Regions from separate parts of the Chryseobacterium camelliae genome, predicted to be linked through region 1. Evidence: riboswitches for the same ligand, from Rfam matches in the RefSeq annotation. Region 1 holds a riboswitch; each other region holds the start of a gene.
The links. Region 1 has a riboswitch for cobalamin ahead of CGB83_RS06240 (acyl-CoA thioesterase). Riboswitches for the same ligand answer to the same signal wherever they lie in the genome.
Positions count from the first base shown of each region.

Region 2: another riboswitch for cobalamin. It lies ahead of CGB83_RS17525 (TonB-dependent receptor plug domain-containing protein); the one in region 1 lies ahead of CGB83_RS06240 (acyl-CoA thioesterase).
Region 3: another riboswitch for cobalamin. It lies ahead of metE (5-methyltetrahydropteroyltriglutamate--homocysteine S-methyltransferase); the one in region 1 lies ahead of CGB83_RS06240 (acyl-CoA thioesterase).

Region 1 is NZ_CP022986.1:1,376,033-1,383,040, forward strand. It holds gene CGB83_RS06215 (endonuclease MutS2) at 1-1,264, shown strand, start outside; gene CGB83_RS06220 (GEVED domain-containing protein) at 1,381-2,475, opposite strand; gene CGB83_RS06225 (hypothetical protein) at 2,599-2,877, shown strand; gene CGB83_RS06230 (ATP-binding cassette domain-containing protein) at 2,874-3,536, shown strand; gene CGB83_RS06235 (hypothetical protein) at 3,566-4,366, shown strand; cobalamin riboswitch at 4,417-4,596, shown strand; gene CGB83_RS06240 (acyl-CoA thioesterase) at 4,710-5,093, shown strand; gene CGB83_RS06245 (HD domain-containing protein) at 5,141-5,737, opposite strand; partial or broken gene CGB83_RS20440 (cytochrome P450) at 5,804-7,008, shown strand, end outside.
Region 2 is NZ_CP022986.1:3,793,202-3,800,209, forward strand. It holds gene CGB83_RS17505 (CCA tRNA nucleotidyltransferase) at 1-344, shown strand, start outside; gene CGB83_RS17515 (hypothetical protein) at 1,620-1,802, shown strand; gene CGB83_RS17520 (DUF5074 domain-containing protein) at 2,254-3,300, opposite strand; gene CGB83_RS17525 (TonB-dependent receptor plug domain-containing protein) at 3,313-5,139, opposite strand; cobalamin riboswitch at 5,171-5,347, opposite strand; gene cdd (cytidine deaminase) at 5,596-6,078, opposite strand; gene namA (NADPH dehydrogenase NamA) at 6,183-7,008, shown strand, end outside.
Region 3 is NZ_CP022986.1:632,902-639,909, forward strand. It holds gene CGB83_RS02905 (TIGR01777 family oxidoreductase) at 1-804, shown strand, start outside; gene nudK (GDP-mannose pyrophosphatase NudK) at 863-1,444, shown strand; gene CGB83_RS02915 (hypothetical protein) at 1,476-2,051, shown strand; gene CGB83_RS02920 (hypothetical protein) at 2,118-2,645, shown strand; cobalamin riboswitch at 3,421-3,605, shown strand; gene metE (5-methyltetrahydropteroyltriglutamate--homocysteine S-methyltransferase) at 3,876-6,197, shown strand; gene CGB83_RS02930 (helix-turn-helix domain-containing protein) at 6,330-6,695, opposite strand; gene CGB83_RS02935 (KTSC domain-containing protein) at 6,872-7,008, shown strand, end outside.

The sequences.
Region 1 (7,008 bases):
CAACCGTCATAAAACCCTGCGGTTACGGGAAGCGTTCCACCCTTTGCTATTCCTGAGAAATAAAGCGGAAAACAAAACGATTTTCCCGCAGACCCTGGCCCTGACAGACCATAACAGGATCATCTGTATATCCGGGCCGAATGCGGGAGGAAAATCCATCACCCTGAAAACGGTAGGATTGCTGCAGCTGATGATCCAGAGCGGAATCCTGGTTCCCGTGCACCCGAAATCAGAGATGTTTTTCTTTGAAAAGATCATGACTGACATCGGGGACAACCAGTCGATTGAAAACCACCTGTCCACCTATTCTTCAAGGCTGAAAAAGATGGGCGGCATCATCCGTGAAGCAGACGCCAATACCCTTTTGCTGATTGACGAGTTCGGTACCGGCTCAGACCCGGAATTAGGCGGTGCACTGGCAGAAAGCTTCCTTGAGTTTTTCTATGATAAAAAGAGTTTTGCCATCATCACTACGCACTACACCAATATCAAACTGGTGGTGGAACAGCTTCCGAATGCAGAAAATGCGGCCATGCTTTTCAATGAAGAGACCCTGGAGCCAATGTATAAGCTTGAAGTAGGACAGGCAGGAAGCTCCTTTACTTTTGAGGTGGCCGAAAAGAATAAAATCCCAAGGTTCATCATTCATTCTGCCAAGAAAAAGGTTGAGCATGATATCGTAAACCTGGATAAGACCATCGTTAAGCTCCAGCAGGAAAAATTTGAAGTTGAAAAACTGAAAACCGACCTGGCGGAAAGAAAGGAATCGGTAGAAGATAAACGGGACAACCTGCAAAAGCTGAATGATCAGTTGCAGCAGAAACTGTTCAACTTCCAGAAGCTGTATGAGGAAGAACACCGCAAGCTTCAGTTCGGGAATAAGATTGAAGCGTTTATCGACAGCTATGTCAAAGGAAAATCAAGGAAAGATGTTGTCAAGGATTTCGTAAAAATCCTGGAGCAGGAAAAATTCAGGAAAGTAGGTGCCGATAAGGATGAATCCAAACGCCTGCAGGTGGTGAAGCGTAAGATCACCCAGCAGCTGAAAAAAGAAGATGTACAGGAGCGGATTGCCGAAACCAACGAAAAGCTGGAAGAAAAAATCAAGACCGAACGGGCGTTATGGATGAAAGAAGGCCAGCGGGTACGGATTAAAGGCAGTACCAGCGTAGGAACCATTGAAAAAGTTTCCAAAAACAAGGTGATCGTTAATTACGGGACTTTTAAGACGACAATTAATGCGGATGAACTGGAACGGATATGATCCTTTTGAATTTGGTAATTTGAAAATGATATAATTAATCCGTAAGATATCAGAAATGATACTTTCTTATGGTGATGTATAATAAAAAAGAGTGCTCATTGCCGAGCACTCTTTTATTATTTTTTGATCAGCTTAAGGCGCGTGATCTTATCATAATGTTTAACCTGTATAAAATAGATGCCTTTTACCAGATGGCGGACATCTATTTTCTGATCTGAAATTTTTCCTGTGCTGATTTTTTGCCCTGCTGCATTATAAATTTCAAATTCATGTCCGGAAATGCCTGAGACATGTATGATATCCGAGGCAGGATTAGGGTAAATACTTGCATGGTTCACTATACCGGTTTCGGAGGCAGAAAGACTGGCATCCGCTGATATATACACTCCATAATCTTCCACCTCCCCATAAGTGAACGTTCCGCAAACGGGACTTGTATAGGTTTCGCTTATTATAACTCTCATGCCTATGCCGCAGCCTGATCCTGTTTGGAATGCGGTCGGAGGAACAGCAAATGACGAACTGACTGCGGATGAACCGGCTGAATTGGAGGCTAATATCATTTCTGAATCCTGAAATGTCCCATCAGCATTAAAATCGATCCATGCTCTTACCGATGCCGTGCCCGGAGTTGCCTGCCACATCTTGGAGACTGAGATAATATTATTGGTACTTCCCAGAAACAGCTGAACTTTGCGGGACGGGTCCGGACGGTAGTCTGTATACGTTGAAGTCCCGGAATTGCTTACCATAGGAGTAAGACCTGTTCCTGACGGGGTTACCGTAACATTGGAAATATGCATTACTTCTGCACCTGTAGAAGCAGCTGTACAGTAATTCAGTGCAGTTGTAAAAGTTAGAATAGAGGATGGTAATCCTGTTAAACCATTGCATATTTTAGCAACATACACCTCATACGAAGTGCAGGGGACTAAATTAGTTAGGGTACAATAGCCTACGGACGACGAATAGATGACAGACCAGGCATTGCTGCCCACCGGCCTGAATCGTACCGCATAGTTTGGCGAATTAGGATCAAATGTCCAGTTTATCACAGCAGAATTCATCATAATAAAACTTGTATGCACATTGTCCGGCGGCAGATTATCACAGAAAATACCGGATGAGGATTCGTTTACAGTAATGTTGTTACCCTTAAGAAAAGAAGTTCCTGAGAACAGCACTAGGAAATAAAATAGATTTTTTATCATGATACCTATCGTTTAAATTATTTTTCTAAATATAGTGAATTAAATATATTAAATTACTCTGTCGAAGAAAATAAACATCAGCATTACATTTTAATTATCTTTACGGGATAAGTTCAGTTAGAAATGATCAGACAATTTACCATCCTCCGGATTTTTTATCTGAAACTGCTGATTCCATCAGTTTTCATTTCCCTGCTGTTATCTTTTCAGGGCGGATTCAGTGCTTCTGATTTCGGATTATGTTTTCTCCTGATTCTCCCCTTGCTGCATTATTTCGTTTATGAACTGAGACTGAAAAATGAATATGCATTCTATGCCCATTTCGGATTCTCAAGAATATTCCTCTGGATGTTGACGGTTATATTGAGCATCATCACCAATCTTATTACTACATTCCTATGAGCCTGCTTCATATTGACAGCATCACGAAAACATATGGCGAGAAAAGAATTCTGCAGGATATCTATATCCGTTCCGAGACAGGAAAGGTTACGGGGATTTTAGGCATAAACGGCTCGGGAAAATCTACGTTGCTTAAAATTATTTCCGGACAGGAGAAAGGGGATACAGGGTTTATCAGGATGGATGACCATGTAATCAGAAATCAAAAAGACCGGGCAGGCAGAATTGCGTACCTCCCTCAATATTCTTTTATTCCCAAACGGATAAAGATCAAAAGACTGATCCCTTTATTCTGCGGCCGGGAAAATGCAGAAACGTTATCTGCAACGGGCCTGATCCAGCCTTTTCTCAATGAAGTTCCGGGAAATCTTTCAACAGGCGAAAAAAGGATTGCGGAAGCACTGTTGATTTTATATTCAGATTCCAGATTTATTCTTCTGGATGAACCTTTCAGCGGTCTTTCACCGAAAGTGACCGCAGAGCTTCAGAAGATCATCAAAGAACAGTCAACACAAAAAGGAATTATGATTTCAGATCACCATTTTCAGGAGGTCTGGGATGTTTCAGATCATGTTTACCTGATGTCCCGAGGCTCTCTGAAACCTGTCAGGGATTTCAGTGAATTACAAAAGAATAAGTATCTGCCGGAGAGCATTTAATTTTATATCTTTGAGCTTTAAAAAGATCCATGATGAATTCCGCAACCAAAACATTATACGCTTCCGTTTTCACTATTTTTTCTCTGGCCTTTGTACCGGGGCAGTCTAAAGTACCGTTCGGAGTGGTAAAAGCTGAAGAAGGATATGCCATGGTACGCGTACCGAAGGACAATTACCGGAAGATTGTCGATAAGATCAGGATGCGTAAAGGCGATGTTTTCGTGTATGTAAAAACGGCACCCGGGGAAACGGAATGGATCTGGATCAAATACCCTGAGAAACAGGACGACGGCAAGCCTTTTGTGCGTTACGAAACTTTGGATAAGGAAGGGATGGTGAATAAAGACCGCATTGCCTTTATCGACCAGCTTCCCCAGTTTACCCCATCCAAATCCAAGAATGGAAGGTCACTTATTTTTACCGATAACAGCAATTCCAAAATTCCTGTATCCCAGAGATCCAAAGTGATTATTGATGTCTATCCTTCCAATGCCGGCTACCGCAAACAGGAAAAAGATGCCAGCGGAAATATCCTGACGATTGATAAAGTAAAACCATGGGGCATCAGCAACCAGCTTCCGGAAGGAATGACGGAGATCAAGTCCATCCGCGTCCAGCAGCCCGGAAGAGGATCCGTATTTGTGCGGGAAGCCATTAAAAATATGTTCCAGCCCACCATGGATTTCAATCATGTAGGGGTAACTTCCATTGATGACGACCATATTTTCCTTTATATGATCAACGGGTCAGGTGAAAACCGCTATACTACGCTGTGGACGATTAAGGAAGGAAGGGTGATCAGCCAGATCATTTATAAAAATCCTGAATAACCTTTTCTTTTCACGTTTTATCCGTACTTTTGCCCTGAAAAGTTTTATCGCTTATTCATCACAGGAACCGGTTCTGCTTAACGCAGATGAAAAGGGAATCGTGTGCAAATCACGAACTGTCGCGCAACTGTAAGTACCTTAAATCTTTATTGATGATCCACTGTGCAGAAGCATGGGAAGGAAATAAAGACGGTATGAGTCAGGAGACCTGCCTTTCCTCTATACAAAAAACTTTCGCGATCTGAAGTTGATTGATCTGATGAATGCTTACGGGAACATCGTATGTTCCTGCTGTCATTATTCTGCTCAACGGCTCCATTCGCTTTAATATAACAATGCAATAATGACAACAGAAGAAAGAATTGAAGCCTCGGAAACCAGAATTTTTAAAGCCGTTTTCCCTAATACCACCAATCATTATGATACCCTGTTCGGAGGGACCGCCATGCAGCTGATGGATGAAGTCGCCTTTATTACCGCTACCCGTTTTGCCCGGAAAAGGGTGGTTACGGTAAGCAGCGACAAGATCGACTTTAAAAAACCGATTCCTGCCGGGACCATTGTAGAGCTGATCGGTAAAGTAGCACACGTGGGAACCACCAGTATGAAGGTAAGTGTTGAGATCTACACGGAACAGATGTATTCTTATGAGCGTGAAAAAGCTATTGTCGGGGATTTCACTTTTGTATCCATTGATGAGTTCAAGAAACCAACTCCTATATTATAAATACATCAGTGGCTTGCAGCGGCCTCCGGCCGCCGCAAGCCTTATTATTACAGCTCTTTGACAATCTTTTGATTGTCCAGGCATTTCGTCAGCAGCATCTCAAATGCCTCACCCATTTCATCGGAAGCCCTGCCAATGGCATGTTCAAGCATCTTCCTCACCTGCTTTTCCGTTACGCCGGCTTCTGTCCAGCTCTTCCCTGATGTATGGGAGTTCAGGATGAACGGCATGATACGGTCTATGGCACAGGCGAAAATAGCATCCGGAGTCTGCTCTTCTTCAAACTCCAGCCAGAGGTTAAAAAATTCCGAGCGGATCGGTTCATCCAGGATCCCGAAAATATTTTTGGCAGACTGTTTTTCGCGCTCAAACTTCCCGACCATTGCCTGTTCATCAAACAAAAAGGTATCTCCGGCTTCAATTTCCACCAGGTCATGGATGGAAAGCATCCTGATCACCCGCAGAAGGTCGATATCCGCACTGCATTTCGCGTACGGATAAAGGATCTGGGCAAGGATGATGATCTGCCAGGAATGTTCGGCCGTATTTTCCCGCCGGGTATCATCAGCATTATAATTTCTTCTCTGTACATTTTTCAAAGCGTCTACGGCTAAGATGAAATTTATTTCCTTTTGTATTTTCATACTGCAAAAATAATTCATTTAAGGGTATCATATATATTCTTTACCTTTAGATAACAAATATTCAGTATGCCTTCACCCTTCCACTACCCTACAGAAATTACCGGACTTGATAAATTATATTCTTTGTTAAAAGGGGTTAACCATCCGCTGGAAGTCATCAGCAGGAACCACCGGATTGCCGGCGACCATTACTTCATCAATGCTTCCTTTGCTGACAAAAAGTTCATCTTTACCCAGGATCAGGAGTTTGTGGAGTACATCCTTAAAGAGAACCACAGGAATTATTTTAAATCTGAAATCCAGTCGGTTACCCTCAGGAAGTATCTGGGGAAGGGGCTGCTTACCAATAACGGAAAAGACTGGCTTCAGCAGCGAAGGCTCATACAGCCGGGATTCAGCAAAGCGAAGATCAGCAGCCTGGTTTCCATTATGGAAGAGGAAATCGACCGGTCGCTGCTGCTGTTTAAAGGCCAGGAAGAAACCGACCTGTACCATTTTTTCCATCAACTGGCTTTTGATATCGTAGCCAAAACTCTGTTCAGTTCTGATATCGACCAGGCTAAAGTCCATGAACTGGGCAGGATCATCACTGAAATCCAGGAAGTTTTCACCAGAGAAGTACGGCTTCCTTTTTACACCAAGGCCATGGATATCCTCGGGATTACCGGGAAGAACATCCGGAAAAGTGAACGGGCGAGAAAGATCATTCAGGAGATCCTGGATAAAAGGCGCGCATCCGGTGAAGAAAAGCACGATTTGCTTGATATGATGATCAATGCAAGGTATGAAGATACCCAGCTTCCCATGACCGATGAACAGCTGGTTGATGAAATGCTTATCCTGTTTATCGCCGGACATGAAACGACAGCCAACGCATTAAGCTTTATCTTTTTGAGATCAGCAGGCATCCTGAGGCGGAACAGGCTTTAAGGAACGAAATTTCCGGGTTGGGTGAAGAGGTTTTCACTCCGGAATCCCTGATGAAAAAATCCTACACCGTCAATATCATTAAGGAAGCGATGCGGCTGCATCCGCCGGCATGGGGCATTGACCGGGAAGCACTCGAGGACGACCATTTCAAAGACTATTCCTGGGGAAAAGGTACCCAGATCATCCTGTACATCAGCGGCCTGCATAGAAACCCTAAATACTGGGCAGATCCGGAAGCCTTTATTCCGGAACGTTTTGACGATGAGAATGCCCGGAACTTTGCCTATTATCCTTTCGGAGCCGGACCACGGCTGTGCATCGGGGAACATTTCGCCATGATG
Region 2 (7,008 bases), 2.0 Mb from region 1:
TCGACGCCGGCGAAGACCTGGAAGATTTGTTCACCCTGTGCAAAGCCGATATCACAACCAAAAACTCCCGGAAGCAGGACCGCTTCAAAAAGAATTTCGAGTATGTTGCGGTAAAGATCAAAGAGGTGGAGGAAAAAGACCAGGTGAGGAATTTTCAGCCGCCTATTTCGGGAGAGGAAATCATGGAAATGTTCAATCTTAAACCGGGACGTGAAATCGGGATCTTGAAAGAAAAAGTCAAGGAAGCCATCCTGGAAGGCGAAATTTCCAACGAAAAGGAAGACGCCAGAAACTTTGTGATTGCAGAAGCCGGAAAACTGGGGCTTTCTGTGGTGTCATCCTAAAGATACAACCCATTGAAAATATATCGCCTTTCGTAAATGAAGGGCTTTTTTGTGGCTAATAAGTAAACCACAGTGCCGGGGAGGATTGATCTATCCCGAAAATCTCTATTTTAATTATTCTTTTTTTGGTTATAGCAAGATCTTCCTTATCGAATAACTAAAAAAATACAGAACTGCCATACCTTCCAAAGACCGGAAAAGCCGACAATTAGTTTATCTGATATACTGGCAACCCTGCCTGCGGTTATCATAGTAATTAATAAAAAACAAGTAGTAGATAGTAAAGAAAAACGATAAAAAAAATAATGATATAGGTTTTGCTGTTTTGATACCTGATAAAAGCCCCGATGAAAAGCAACAGATTAAAAATCATGAAAAAGAATACTGTTAACCGGCCGATCTGTTGATGAAGAACATACTGCATAACCTCTGCATGGTACGATGTTTTACTGAAGGGTTCCGATTCCAGCCGCAGATATATGTACGGTGATGAAGCTGTAGTTTTGTGTTCACCCGGTACCGTATAAAAATATGCTTTCCGTTCCTGTTCACTCTTTAAAACTGGATTTAACCAGTACATATCTTTCGAGATCGTTTCAGGAGGAGGGTCTTTATAAATTTCTTTAATTTTATGATTGATAAAGAGCCCTGCAATACCTGTGTAAGTACCTTCAAGATCATGATTGTATCCTCTTATCCTGTGTCTGTATATGACAGGTGATCTTGCGCCACGGCTTACTTTTTTTGATTCAGTTAAGATCCCTTTATTAAGGACAAGTTTTTTTTCAAGGGATACTGTATGGTTTATAACCAATATAAGGACGGCAATGGGCAAAACAACGGACAATATTGCAAATATTTTGTATCTCATATTTCAAACGGGTATATAAAATTCCCTGAAAGTGCAGCCATTTAAAGATAGCATTTTTAGTTGAAAACTGTAAATATCAAAAAGATTATGTCAGGTAGTATAATTAAATCGGATCTTTACTATATGGATAAAAAAGTTGAATAAGCAAGATTTTAGCAAGGAACCGGAGAAAATTCGGTAATGAAATTACAGAAAACAGGGGCCGCAAAAATACATGTCTGTCAAATAGAAAATTTGATTATCTTTATAGAATAACAGAAGACATATATCAAAGTTGATAATGAGATCTTAGAATCGAGCCTGATGAAAACGGGTTTAATACGATCAGGATTCAACATCATTATTCCACAGCCATTTGGAGATAGGTAAACCGCTTGAGTATATGGATTCATAAAATATCAATCATGAAGTATGTCATATATTTTCTTCCGGCTGTTTTTTTCGGAATCTTAGGAATTGTTATCAACCATTTTCAGTTGTTTGATTTAGGCCCGGGATACCGTACACCATATATCCTGATGGCGGCATTGAGTATAGCCGGCGTTTATAAGGCAATCAAGCTTAAAAACAGCACAAAGACCTACTGATCCTGTTTCTGGATAATTTGAAAAAGGATGATAACATTTCAGGCCACAGGTTCAGGTGACATCTTATCATCATAACGGCCTGTTTTATGATATGATAAGGTGATTTTCCCAGACATATAAGATCATGATTAGGTTAAATTTTTAACCTGTTCTGCTTATCAGCTCTATAGGACCAGCTTTACATGGAAAACACCCGGCCAAAGATTAAAGAAAAGCAAATCTTTGAAGTGCTTATCAATAATCCACAATATATGGATACAGCCTTTCACGAATGAAGGGCCTTTTTTGTGCTTGTACATTTCAGATGGGCGAGTATGTGATAGTATTAGCCATAATAATTCGCGGATGACGATCGTATTTTCTGGGGTAAAAGAATTCCGGGCGGCTTCGAAGAAGCCGCCCGGAAAAACACAAATGATGAAAAAATATATTCTTTAGATGTGAGCTTTTTTTAGTTTTTATAAAAACCATTGGTCGCTTTACCTGCTGTAAAGGTTTTAATAAGCGATCCGGAAATATTGTAGACGCTGATCTTGCTGTCCTGTGTAAATCCGTTGGCATCAGAAGTGAAGATCTTACCATCAACAACGTTGAATCCGTACAGGTTAGAATACTGGTCAACACTGTTGGCTACCGTGAACAGGGGAGATGTAGGTGCTGCTGTAGCATTCATATCCATAGTGTACACATTGTTTCCTGAGGTAAAATAAAATTTGCCTTTTTCAATTTCCAGATTGGTCGCACTGGAGACACCTGTAAGCGTGATCGTCTTGGTGATACTTCCTGAAGCCGAGATCTGATAGATGTACGAATCTGAGGTTCCGGCTGCAATGGCATAGACGTTCTGGTTGTCAGAAATGATCTTGTTGATATTTCCATTCGGCAGGTTGATCGTTGCCTGTACATCGTTGGTTGAAGTATTGATGTAAGTAATCTTGTTTCCGTACCCGTAAGATGCATTTTGCACGAAGATGTTGTTTCCTGCAGCAACCACTCGTTCAGCTGCATCAGTACTGGAAAAAGAAATTTTCTTTACAAAAGAAAGGTCAGCGGCTTTATAAATGCTCACATATTTTTCACCGCCGTACTTGTCATTGGTTACGTAAATATTGTTGTTGGCAAAGGCCATATAACGCGGCTGGTTGATCTGGTTGGTGATTTCACCCGTGCTTTTAAAATTATATCGGTTAACGATTTGGATTTTGTTGGTGTTATTCAGTACGAGATAAGCATTTTCACCGTTGAATACAATGGTCTGAAGTACATCCCCAAGGTTGCTTCCGCCATTGTTGCTGGAGAAAAGGTTGTCCTGTTTAAGGCTCAGGTCGCTGCTGACAAAGGTTACATCAGCGTTCGGCTTTCCGAAATTTCCTTCGTTGGTAAGCAGGAATCCGTTTCCGTAGTAGATTTCCTGGGTTATTTCATCATCACTGCTACACGATACGGCAAACAGGATGGTGAAGGCAAAAATAAATTGTAAGAGTCTTGTTATTTTCATTATACTAAAATTTTAAAAATTAATGGTTGCGTAAATACTGTAATTCCTTTTAGGCATGGGGTAATAAGATACCGTTTCGTAAACTGTATCAGTAATATTGTTTACCTTCAGCCCTAGTGTATATTTTTTGTTCAGAGTTCCTGAAAACCCTGCGTTAAGGACAAAATACGGATCCAGTGCATCGGCTTTCTTTTCATCTGTCGTGGTATAGGTAAGCCCGTTGAACAGTCCCTGGACATATACTCTGAGAAAATCGTAACGGTAATCGATGCTGGCTACGGCTTTGTGGATCGGAACATACACCATCTGCTTGTCCGTCTGCTTGTTGATGGACCTGGCATAGGTATATCCTCCGTTCAGCTTTAATCCATGCTTTCCGAACTGCTTTTCATAGGTAACCTGTGATTCCAGTCCGTATGAATCTACCCTGTAGGTATTGAAGACAGCCCAGTAGCCGTAAGGAGTCGGCAGCCAGTTGATGTAGTTTTTGATATGCATAAAATACGGACTCAGGGTAAGTTTTAAACTTCCGAACCTGAATTCATGGTCCATATCCACATTCAGCGAAGTTTCCGGGACAAGATTCGTGTTTCCGCCCTGTTTCCAGTATAGGTCATTAAAAGAAGGGATCCTGAAGTTCCTTGAAACATTCATGCCGGTGCTGTACCATTTCACAGCAGTCCATTTTCCTGAAAATGAAAACAGGACGGGAGAAGTGATATCCTCTACAAAATCTTTTTTAACACCGGCTTCAAAACGAAGGTCTTCAGTAGGGAAGTAGCGCAACAGCCCTGCCACAGAACCCATATTCCTTCTGATGCTGCCGAGGCCCGACTGGTATCCTTCCGCCGTATTCACCTGGAATTCCCCAATGGCATTCACGTTGATCTTCGGTGTTATGAAATAATTGAGATCATTTTTAATGATGTAGTTTTTTCCGTCTGCACCGCTGGTCTTCGGTTGGTCTATATCTCCGAAATACTGGAAATTATCCTCTGTATAAGCTGCTTTCAGGCTGTTGGTAAAGGTGCTTTGACGGAAATCCCATGCAACAAGGCTCCGCAAAGTCTGCGCGTTGTATTTTGTTTTGTTGCCGTTTTCCACAAAAATAGGATAGCGCTGGGATGCGTCAAACATCTGGCTTTGCCAGGAAATAATGTGGTGGCTGCTTAATTTATACGAAGTCCCGATGTTGAAGGTGGTATTATAATACCTTCCGTTGCGGTTGATATATTCTTTTTCCTTTACCTCATAATCATTCTGGCTGATGGAGTAATGGGCAGATGCCTTAAAGCTGAAACGGTCATTGCTGAACCCTGCTTTCGCAAAATTAATGTACGTCCCGAAGGAGGCTGCTTCCGAATACAGGCTTCCCTGAAATCCTTTCCCGAATTCCAGCTGGTCGTTCAGGTGGATGCTTCCGCCTATGGCTGAGCTTCCGTACTGCACGCTTCCGCCGCCGGATTTTACTTCCAGCCGGTCATACCCGAAAAGAGGGATGTTGTTGAGGTCTGCCTGACCCAGGAAATTGGAATTGATGTTGATGCCGTTCCAAACCACGGCGGTATGGCCTGCACTCGTTCCCCGGAAAGAGGGGGAAGAAACTGCGCCGCGGCCGTTTTCTTTGATGTAAACGGGAGACTGGAAACGCAGCAGTTCAGAAAGGTTGGTGCTGTTTTTCTTAACGTCTTCCGGACTGATCGTATTCACCTGATGAAAACGCTTGACCTTATTCATCTGGCTGTCGAAAATATACACAGTATCAATGATCTTTTCCTGTCCGAAAAGAAAACATCCGTACGCCGAAAAGGCCAGTGCTAAAGACTTTTTTATATTCATATTCATTCGCTTTTCCTCCGAAAGCAATAGATTTTTTAGTTAGATTCTGGCAGGTCTCCTGGCTTTCGCATTCTGCGCCTTCCCATGGTTACAGTGGCTGTAGTGCAGAACATCTTATCGCGATTTACAGTTGCGGGGACAGCTCGGGATTTTCATCCGATTCCCTATTAATTCCAATACATTGGAAACCAAAATTTTTGCAAAGATAAACTTTTAAGCTGAAATTCAAAATGATGCAGCATCAAAGAAAATTACTGAGGCACCGGCAGGGTATATGGGCTGAAAACCTGAGGCGTAGCTAATGCGACATACTTTAAATAGAATCAGGAGCTTTTTCCAGCTATCCGCTCATACTCCTCGCGCAGCCGCACAGTCCGTTCCGCTGCGGGGTAACCGCTGCTATCTGGGCTAGGAGGCTGTGCATGATACAAAAGATCCGGATCTTATAAAAACGGATTACAAAAATGTCCCGTCAAAGTAAAAAGGCAAAAGGTCTTTGATGGCATCTACTTTATACACTTCATCATTCATGCTGGCGAAGTAGAGCTCAATGTTTTCCTGCTGCTTGGTTTCGTACTCCATCAGGCTCTGGCGGCAGCCTCCGCACGGCGGAATTGGCGGATGCGCTTCCTGGGAGATCCTGGGTCCGCCCACCACAAATATTTTTTTTACCCGGACATCCGGAAAATTAGCGGAAATCCAGAATATGGCCGTCCTTTCTGCACAGAGGCCCGAAGGAAACGCCGCATTTTCCTGATTGCTGCCGGTATGGATTTCCCCGTTCTCCAGAAGCACGGCGCAGCCTACCAGGAAGTTGGAATAAGGAGCATAGGCTTTTGCGCGGGCCTCTCTGGCTTTGTCCAGCAGTTGCTGTTCCATGCCGTTCAGCGCGCTCCTGTCCTTAAAATATTCATAGCGGATATGGGTTTCTTTTTTCATGGGGTCCCTGAATTAAAAAAGGGGCATAAAATTAGCTTTTTTCGATCACGTGGGCAATAATATTACCTTTTGCCCGAAATTTTAAATTTAAATTCAGATTAAACATGTTGTATACACCTATCAAATTCAGAAATGTAGAGCTGAAAAACCGCTGGGTCATGTCGCCGATGTGCATGTATTCCTGTGAAGAGGGCCTGGCGAACGATTTTCATTTTGTCCATTACGGAAGCAGGGCACAGGGCGGAACCGGCCTCCTGATCGTGGAAGCCACGGGAGTGGAGCCGCGGGGAAGGATTACCAACCACTGCATGGGCATCTGGAATGACGAACAGGCAGAATGCTTGAAGAGGATCGTTGAGTTCGTGCATTTTTACTCCGAAAGCAAAATCGGGATTCAGCTGGCGCATTCCGGCAGGAAAGGATCTACCTGGAACAATGTGCAGATCCCGCTTGAGGAAGGCTGGGAGACCATTGCGCCGAGTTCCATTCCCTATCATCCGTCCGAAAGGATTCCGCATGCACTTACCAAAGAAGAGATCCGGGAACAGGTACAATATTTTAAAGAAGCCGCAAGAAGAGCTGTCTTCGCAGGATTTGATGTTATTGAAATCCACGCGGCACACGGATACCTGGTTCACCAGTTCCTGTCACCGTTATCCAATATCAGGACTGATGAATACGGAGGAAGCTTTGAGAACCGCATCCGTTTCTTACTCGAAATCGTAGACGCTGTTAACGAGGAACTCAATCAGGATGTAGCCTTATTTGTCAGGATTTCCGGGACTGAATATGCCGAGAACGGATGGGATGTGGAAGACAGCACCCGATTGGCCGCAGAACTTAAAAAGCATTCCGTAGACCTTGTTGACGTATCCAGCGGCGGGAATATCCATGGAGCTAAAATTCCTGTGCATCAGGGGTACCAGGTGC
Region 3 (7,008 bases), 740 kb from region 1:
CATGAATTTGAATGGGACCTGAAAAAAGGCACAGTAGATCAGGCTGCTTTCGACAATGTTTCCCATATCATCCATCTTGCCGGCGCCAATATTTCTGAAAAACGATGGACCGATGAAAGAAAAAAGGAACTGATTTCCAGTCGTGTTGATTCTGCCCGGCTTCTGATGGAAGGTGTCAGAAACCGGAATATCAAGCTGAAATCCTTTATTTCCGCGTCAGGGATCAATTATTACGGTACGGAAACTACTGAAAAGATATATACTGAAGAAGATCCGGCAGGAAAAGATTTCCTGAGTGAGGTCGTCGTCCTGTGGGAACAGGTTGCCGATGAATTCACTGAAAACGGACTGGCCGAAAGAGTCGTGAAGCTGCGCACGGCGGTGGTCCTTTCTGAAAAAGAAGGCGCTTTAAAAAAGTTGATGGTTCCTGTGGAATACGGGATCGGTTCTCCCCTGGGCACCGGAAAGCAGTATATGCCCTGGATTCACCTTGAAGATATCGCCTCAATGTATGAATATGCCGTAAAAAACAATTCCGTGGAAGGCGCTTATAATGCCGTTGCTCCACAACATACTACCAATGCTGCTTTTACGAAAGAAGTGGCCGGAATACTGAACCGTCCGTTTATCATGCCGAATGTACCGGCGTTCCTGTTGAAATTGATTTTCGGCGAACTTTCGGTAGCCGTACTGGAAGGTTCAAGGGCTTCAGCAAAAAAAATAATGGATTCCGGATTCGATTTCAGGTTCCCGGATCTCCATACTGCTTTACAAGATTTATTAAAAGATAAAATTAACAAATAAGAAAATCAGGAGACTTATTGAATAAACCTGCTTTTACGTATTTCAAACCTATTCATTTATGCAAGACAATAAAATCCATATTACCAAAACTGAAATCCTTTCTGACCAGTGGTATACCCTGAAAAAAGTGACGTATGACAAAACCATGCATAACGGAAGTGTCAGGACCCAGAGCAGAGAAGCGTATGACCGTGGAAACGGTGCCGCTATTCTGCTGTATGACAAAGAACGGAAAACCGTCATATTAACCCGTCAGTTCCGGCTGCCTTCTTTCCTGAACGGAAACCCTACCGGAATGCTGATTGAGGTATGTGCCGGGCTGCTGGATAACGATGATCCGGAAGCATGCATCCGAAGGGAAACTGAGGAGGAAACCGGGTATAAAATCTCTCATGTGGAAAAGGTTTTCGAAGCGTATATGTCTCCCGGTGCCGTTACAGAGATCCTGTATTGCTTTATTGCGGAATATGCCCAGGATATGAAAACAGCAGAGGGCGGCGGTCTTGAAGAGGAAGGTGAAGACATCGAGGTCCTGGAATTCGGGTATGAAGAGGCACTGCGGATGGTAGACACCGGAGAAATCAGGGACGCGAAAACTATTATGCTGATACAGCATCTGAGAGTTAAAAATATTTTATAAATTATTACGTTTTACTTTAAATCCTTTTTTCATGAAAATATGGTATACCCTTAGTCTTTCTATCCTGTTTTGCGCACCTGCTTTTGCTCAGAAGGCGGAGAAACTGGGCGCAAAAGACAAGGCAGCAACGGAACATTTCCAAAACAGCTATAAAAAGAAAAATTATAAAAAATTCGATGGTAAAATAATCCCTGGCAGTAATGAAGTCCGGTTTGATGATAAAGTGGTTTATTATGACACTTCGGATAAAACCACTGCCCTGCTGCTTAAAGAGGGACTCATTTATCCTCAGCTGCTGACTGACTACCAGATGCAGAAATTCATTGACGAAACCACCGACCGTACCCAAAAAAGGTTTTTAAAGCTGCAGAAAGATCCCAGAGCGGGTTTTGATGTAAACCAAGTGAAACTTGGCCCGATAACTGAAGCCAGCTTTCTGAAAACCGGTCCGCAGGTAAGGCGATTCAAAATGATCTGCAAAGACAGCAGGTTCCCGAATTCCATCATCTATTTTATCGAACTCACCAATAAAAGTGCGACTGATGCTACGCCAACGGAACAATTTATTAAGGAAGCCAAACTGACGCATATTTATCAGCAGGAATAACATATCTATTACCCTGGTGTTATATTGATGAATCATCATAGATTAATGACTGCTGAATACCAAAACATGAGTTTATATTTCAATGCCATCTGTGAGTTCAGGCAGTTGAATCCTGTGGTCAAAGGACAGCCGTTACGGACCAATGATCCCGGTATGATGAGCATCAGGGATTCACTTCTTGGGTTAAAGCATGCGTTAGAACAGCAGTACACATCAATAGATAATATTGATTGCTCTATTCAAATCTCAAAAGGGATCACCAATCTTCCTCATATTCTGTATGCCTGTATCCTTCCGCCTGGCCAGTTGGTTCCGAACGGTATCTACACAGCCATTTGTTTTGATATTCTGGGCAGAGGTGCCCTGGCAGGATGTGTTGAGTCTAAAGTAACGGCTAAAGGGTTAACCACAGTGCACAGGAAGAAAGGCGGCAAGCTCCTCGGTATCGATGTAGATGGTGCCAGTGAAAGAACACAGTACAACAATGTATTCGTCAACCCGAAAGAATTTTATTATCCTCTTGAGAATACTGTAGAATTAGATCTGCACATTAAAGCTTCACTGAAGCTGGCCATTGGTTTTCTTGAACGCTGATGGTATTGTAAACAACAGCAACTTAAAGTTAGCTTTAAAAGGTATATCAGGAACTGATTTAACAGACTGTTATTGTTCAAAAACTTCTCGATACACTCCGCTGCGCTGCATTACTCGAAGTGACGAATGAGATATTTTACTGAACAAATACTAAAGTAGTAAATTAATAATTAAAATTTACTTTGTAAACAGCCGTCACTTCGAGTAGCTTGAAAAAGCGTATCGAGAAGTGATTTAACAGAACACTATTGCTCAAAAACTTCTCGATACACTCTGCTACGCTGCGTTACTCGAAGTGACGGAGGAGATATTTTACTGAACAAACACTAAAGTAGTAAATTAATAATTAAAATTTACTTTGTAAACAGCCGTCACTTCGAGTAGCTTGAAAAAGCGTATCGAGAAGTGATTTAACAGAACACTATTGCTCAAAAACTTCTCGATACACTCCGCTTCGCTGCGTTACTCGAAGTGACGCAGGAAATAATTGTATGAATTAGAAGCTTGAGTGAGTTTGGAATCAAAAATTTATACGATCAACCTCCGTCACTTCGAGTAGCTTGAAAAAGCGTATCGAGCAAGTGGTTTAACAGGGTGCTATCGCTCAAAACTTCTTAAAGCTTCTTGATATACTTAGCTCAGATTTGCTACTCAGACTTGCAAAGAATACCATCTTTTTACATACTTTGCAATAAAACACCTCCAAAACTAATTACATCCGGTTTTTCAAAACAAATAATTCCTACATTTGCTCCAGAAAACAGTTCTTTAACATACTTCATCAAACGGAAAAGGTTTTACGTAAAGTAGATTAATAGGGAATCGTGTGAGAATCACGAGCTGTCGCGCAACTGTAAGTAATACCCCAAAGGTTTTTGTCCTAGTATATCCACTGTGAAAACGGGAAGGATGACAGAAACTGTTACAAGTCAGGAGACCTGCCTGTTCCGGATTGACAATGCTCCCGCGGTCCGGAGTTTTGGTCATAAAGATGATACCGGAATGTATTGGTTAAATTTATCAGGACTGAAAACAGAGTTGCTTTGGCACAGATAACACTAAGCCCTAAGCTGTTCAACCATCTTTAAATTTACCTGTAAAACTCATGCCGTGCTGCATGGGAAAATATATTTCAAAGTATCATTCCCAATGGATCAGATCCTGTTTGCGCTGGCATTGCGAAGCATCTGAAGAACTTTTAATAATTGTTTTATTTAAAAGTTTAAGAACATGCAAACGCACATTCTGGGCTATCCGCGTATTGGTAGCCAAAGAGAACTCAAAAAAGCCTGCGAGCAGTATTGGTCAGGCAAAATTTCACTGGATGAACTGCTGGAAACCGGCAAAAATCTCACCCTACACCACTGGAAAAATCAGCACGAAGCAGGCATCGACCTGATTCCCTGCAACGATTTTTCGTATTACGATCAGGTGCTGGATATGACGCTTACTGTAGGAGCCATTCCGCCACGGTACCTCGAAATTGCTTCCCGGAAAACAGAGACTGATTTGTACTTCGCCATGGCAAGAGGGTTTCAGCAGGAAGGTCTGGACATTACCGCGATGGAAATGACGAAATGGTTCGACACCAACTATCATTACATTGTCCCTGAATTCCATAAAGATCAAGAATTCTCGCTGTTTTCAGACAGGATCATCAGGGAATTCACCAGAGCAAAAGAAGCAGGCATCAAAGCAAAGCCTGTCATCATCGGATTACTGACTTATCTCCTGCTCGGAAAAGAAAAGGAAGAAGGTTTTGATAAACTGGATTTAGCGCAGAATTTACTTCCGGTATACCTCCGGATCTTGAAGGAACTGGAACAGCACGGCGCGGAATACATCCAGTTTGATGAGCCATTCCTCGCAATGGACCTTACTGAAAAGGCTAAAGAAACCTATGAATTCATCTATGCTGAAATCAGAAAAGAGTTCCCGGATCTGAAATTGATCATTGCCACCTATTTTGAAGGTTTAAGGGATAACCTTACCCTGGCGGTTTCCCTTCCTGCCGATATTCTGCATATCGACCTGGTCCGTTGCCCCGAACAGCTGAATGAGGTATTAAGGATCCTTCCAAAAACAATGAGTCTATCCCTGGGAATCGTGGACGGAAGAAATATCTGGAAAAACAATTTTCAGAAATCCCTCCAGGTTATCGAAAGAGCAATCACAAAAATCGGTACCGATAGGATCCTTATTGCACCTTCATGCTCTCTGCTCCACACACCTATTGACCTGGATCTGGAAAAGAACGAGAACATTTTATATCCGGAAATCAAGCATTGGATGGCTTTTGCCAGGCAGAAATTGAGTGAAGTCGTAAGCCTGAAAAAACTGGCATCCGGAAATGCCAATTATGAGGTATTGCTTGAGTATGCCCATAATCAGAAAGCCGTTGAAGATCGTGAGGTTTCTGCGCTGATCCATAATGAAGACGTAAAAATACGTGCGGAAGTCATTACCAGTGAGGAGACGCATAGGGAGCATCCTTTTTCCATCCGGAAGAAAATCCAGCGCCATGTGCTCCAGCTTCCTCTTTTCCCCACCACAACCATCGGCTCATTCCCGCAAACCACAGAAGTAAGGAACTGGAGGTCCAGATTTAAAAAGGGAGAGCTGAATGCAAAACAGTATGACAAACTTCTGAAGCAGGAAACCAAACGCACCATCCGCTGGCAGGAAGACATCGGGATCGATGTGCTGGTTCACGGTGAATTTGAGCGCAATGACATGGTGGAATATTTCGGGGAACAGCTGGCCGGATTTGCCTTTACGCAAAACGGCTGGGTACAGAGCTACGGAAGCCGCTGCGTGAAACCACCGGTAATTTACGGAGACGTACACCGTCCGAACCCAATGACGGTCTACTGGTCCGAATATGCGCAGTCTTTAACCAAAAAATGGGTAAAAGGAATGCTGACCGGACCGGTTACCATTCTTCAGTGGTCGTTTGTGCGTGATGACCAGCCGCGTTCGCTTACGTGCAGGCAGATTGCACTGGCCATCCGCGATGAAGTCTGCGATCTTGAAAGAGCCGGGATCCGGATCATCCAGATTGACGAGCCTGCGATCCGCGAAGGGTTGCCGCTAAGAAAATCCGACTGGAAGAATTACCTGAAATGGGCCGTGGAAGCATTTCGGATCTCGGCCAGCGGCGTAGAGGATGCCACCCAGATCCATACGCATATGTGTTATTCTGAATTCAATGATATCATCCAGGATATTGCCGATATGGACGCCGATGTCATCACCATAGAATGTTCCCGGAGCCAGATGGAACTTCTGAATGCCTTTGCTGATTTCAAATACCCGAACGAAATTGGTCCCGGCGTGTACGACATCCATTCGCCAAGGGTTCCGTCCAAAGAAGAAATGGTGGAGCTGCTGAAAAAGGCACAGGCCGTTATCCCGGCAGACCAGATTTGGGTAAATCCGGATTGCGGACTGAAAACCAGGCATTGGGAAGAAACCGAAAAGGCGCTGATTGCCATGGTGAAAGCCTCAAAGGAAATGAGCGGGCAATTTAAAAAAGAAAAAATGGAATATTAGAATGACAGGAGCTTTAGGGCTCCTGTTTTTATTTTATGGTTTAAAAAAATACAAGGCTGTTTAATAATCTAAACGCTGCCTAAACCTTATAGGTTTTGAAAACCTATAAGGTTTAAAATCTATAAGCAGAAATTAATTCTGATTGTCTTTCAGCCTTTTGACTTCCTCTTTGAGTAAGCCGATATACTCCTGCAGGTTTTTAATAATTTCAATGCTTAACTCATTGTTGAATGTCTGAATATTTGAGCCTGCCGCAGGACTATCATTGAATGTTGAGTTGTTATTATTGATAATCATTGTTCCTTCCTCTTCCTCATAAATTTCTTCTACCGGGACATTAAGGAAGTTGGCGATCTTTTCCCATTCTTCATGGATGATCTTCACGTCACCACCTTCTTTCCTGCAATAATTGGATACATCGGTAGCAATAACCTCGGCAATCTGCTGTTGGGTGTAGCCTTTCTTTTTTCTGATCGAACGTAATTTTTCTTTTTGCATAATCTGCTTTTTACAAATATAAAAAAAGACTTTTGTTTTTCAAATGCTTTCATCCGTTTTTGATTTTGCTGCTATGTATTCACAAAAGGCATGATACACAAATAATTAACATTAAATAACACTTCAGTTTAAATTAAAAACCCTAATTTTGCACTCCGAAATAAGGATTCAACCATATGAAAAAATTAGGCGAATACAGAAAGCTTCTGGAAGTAGATAAAAATGTGACATTAAAGGAGCTGAAAACCATTTACAGGAATACGATGAAAGATACGCATCCTGATAAATTCATCAACGATGAAGCCGGCAAGCA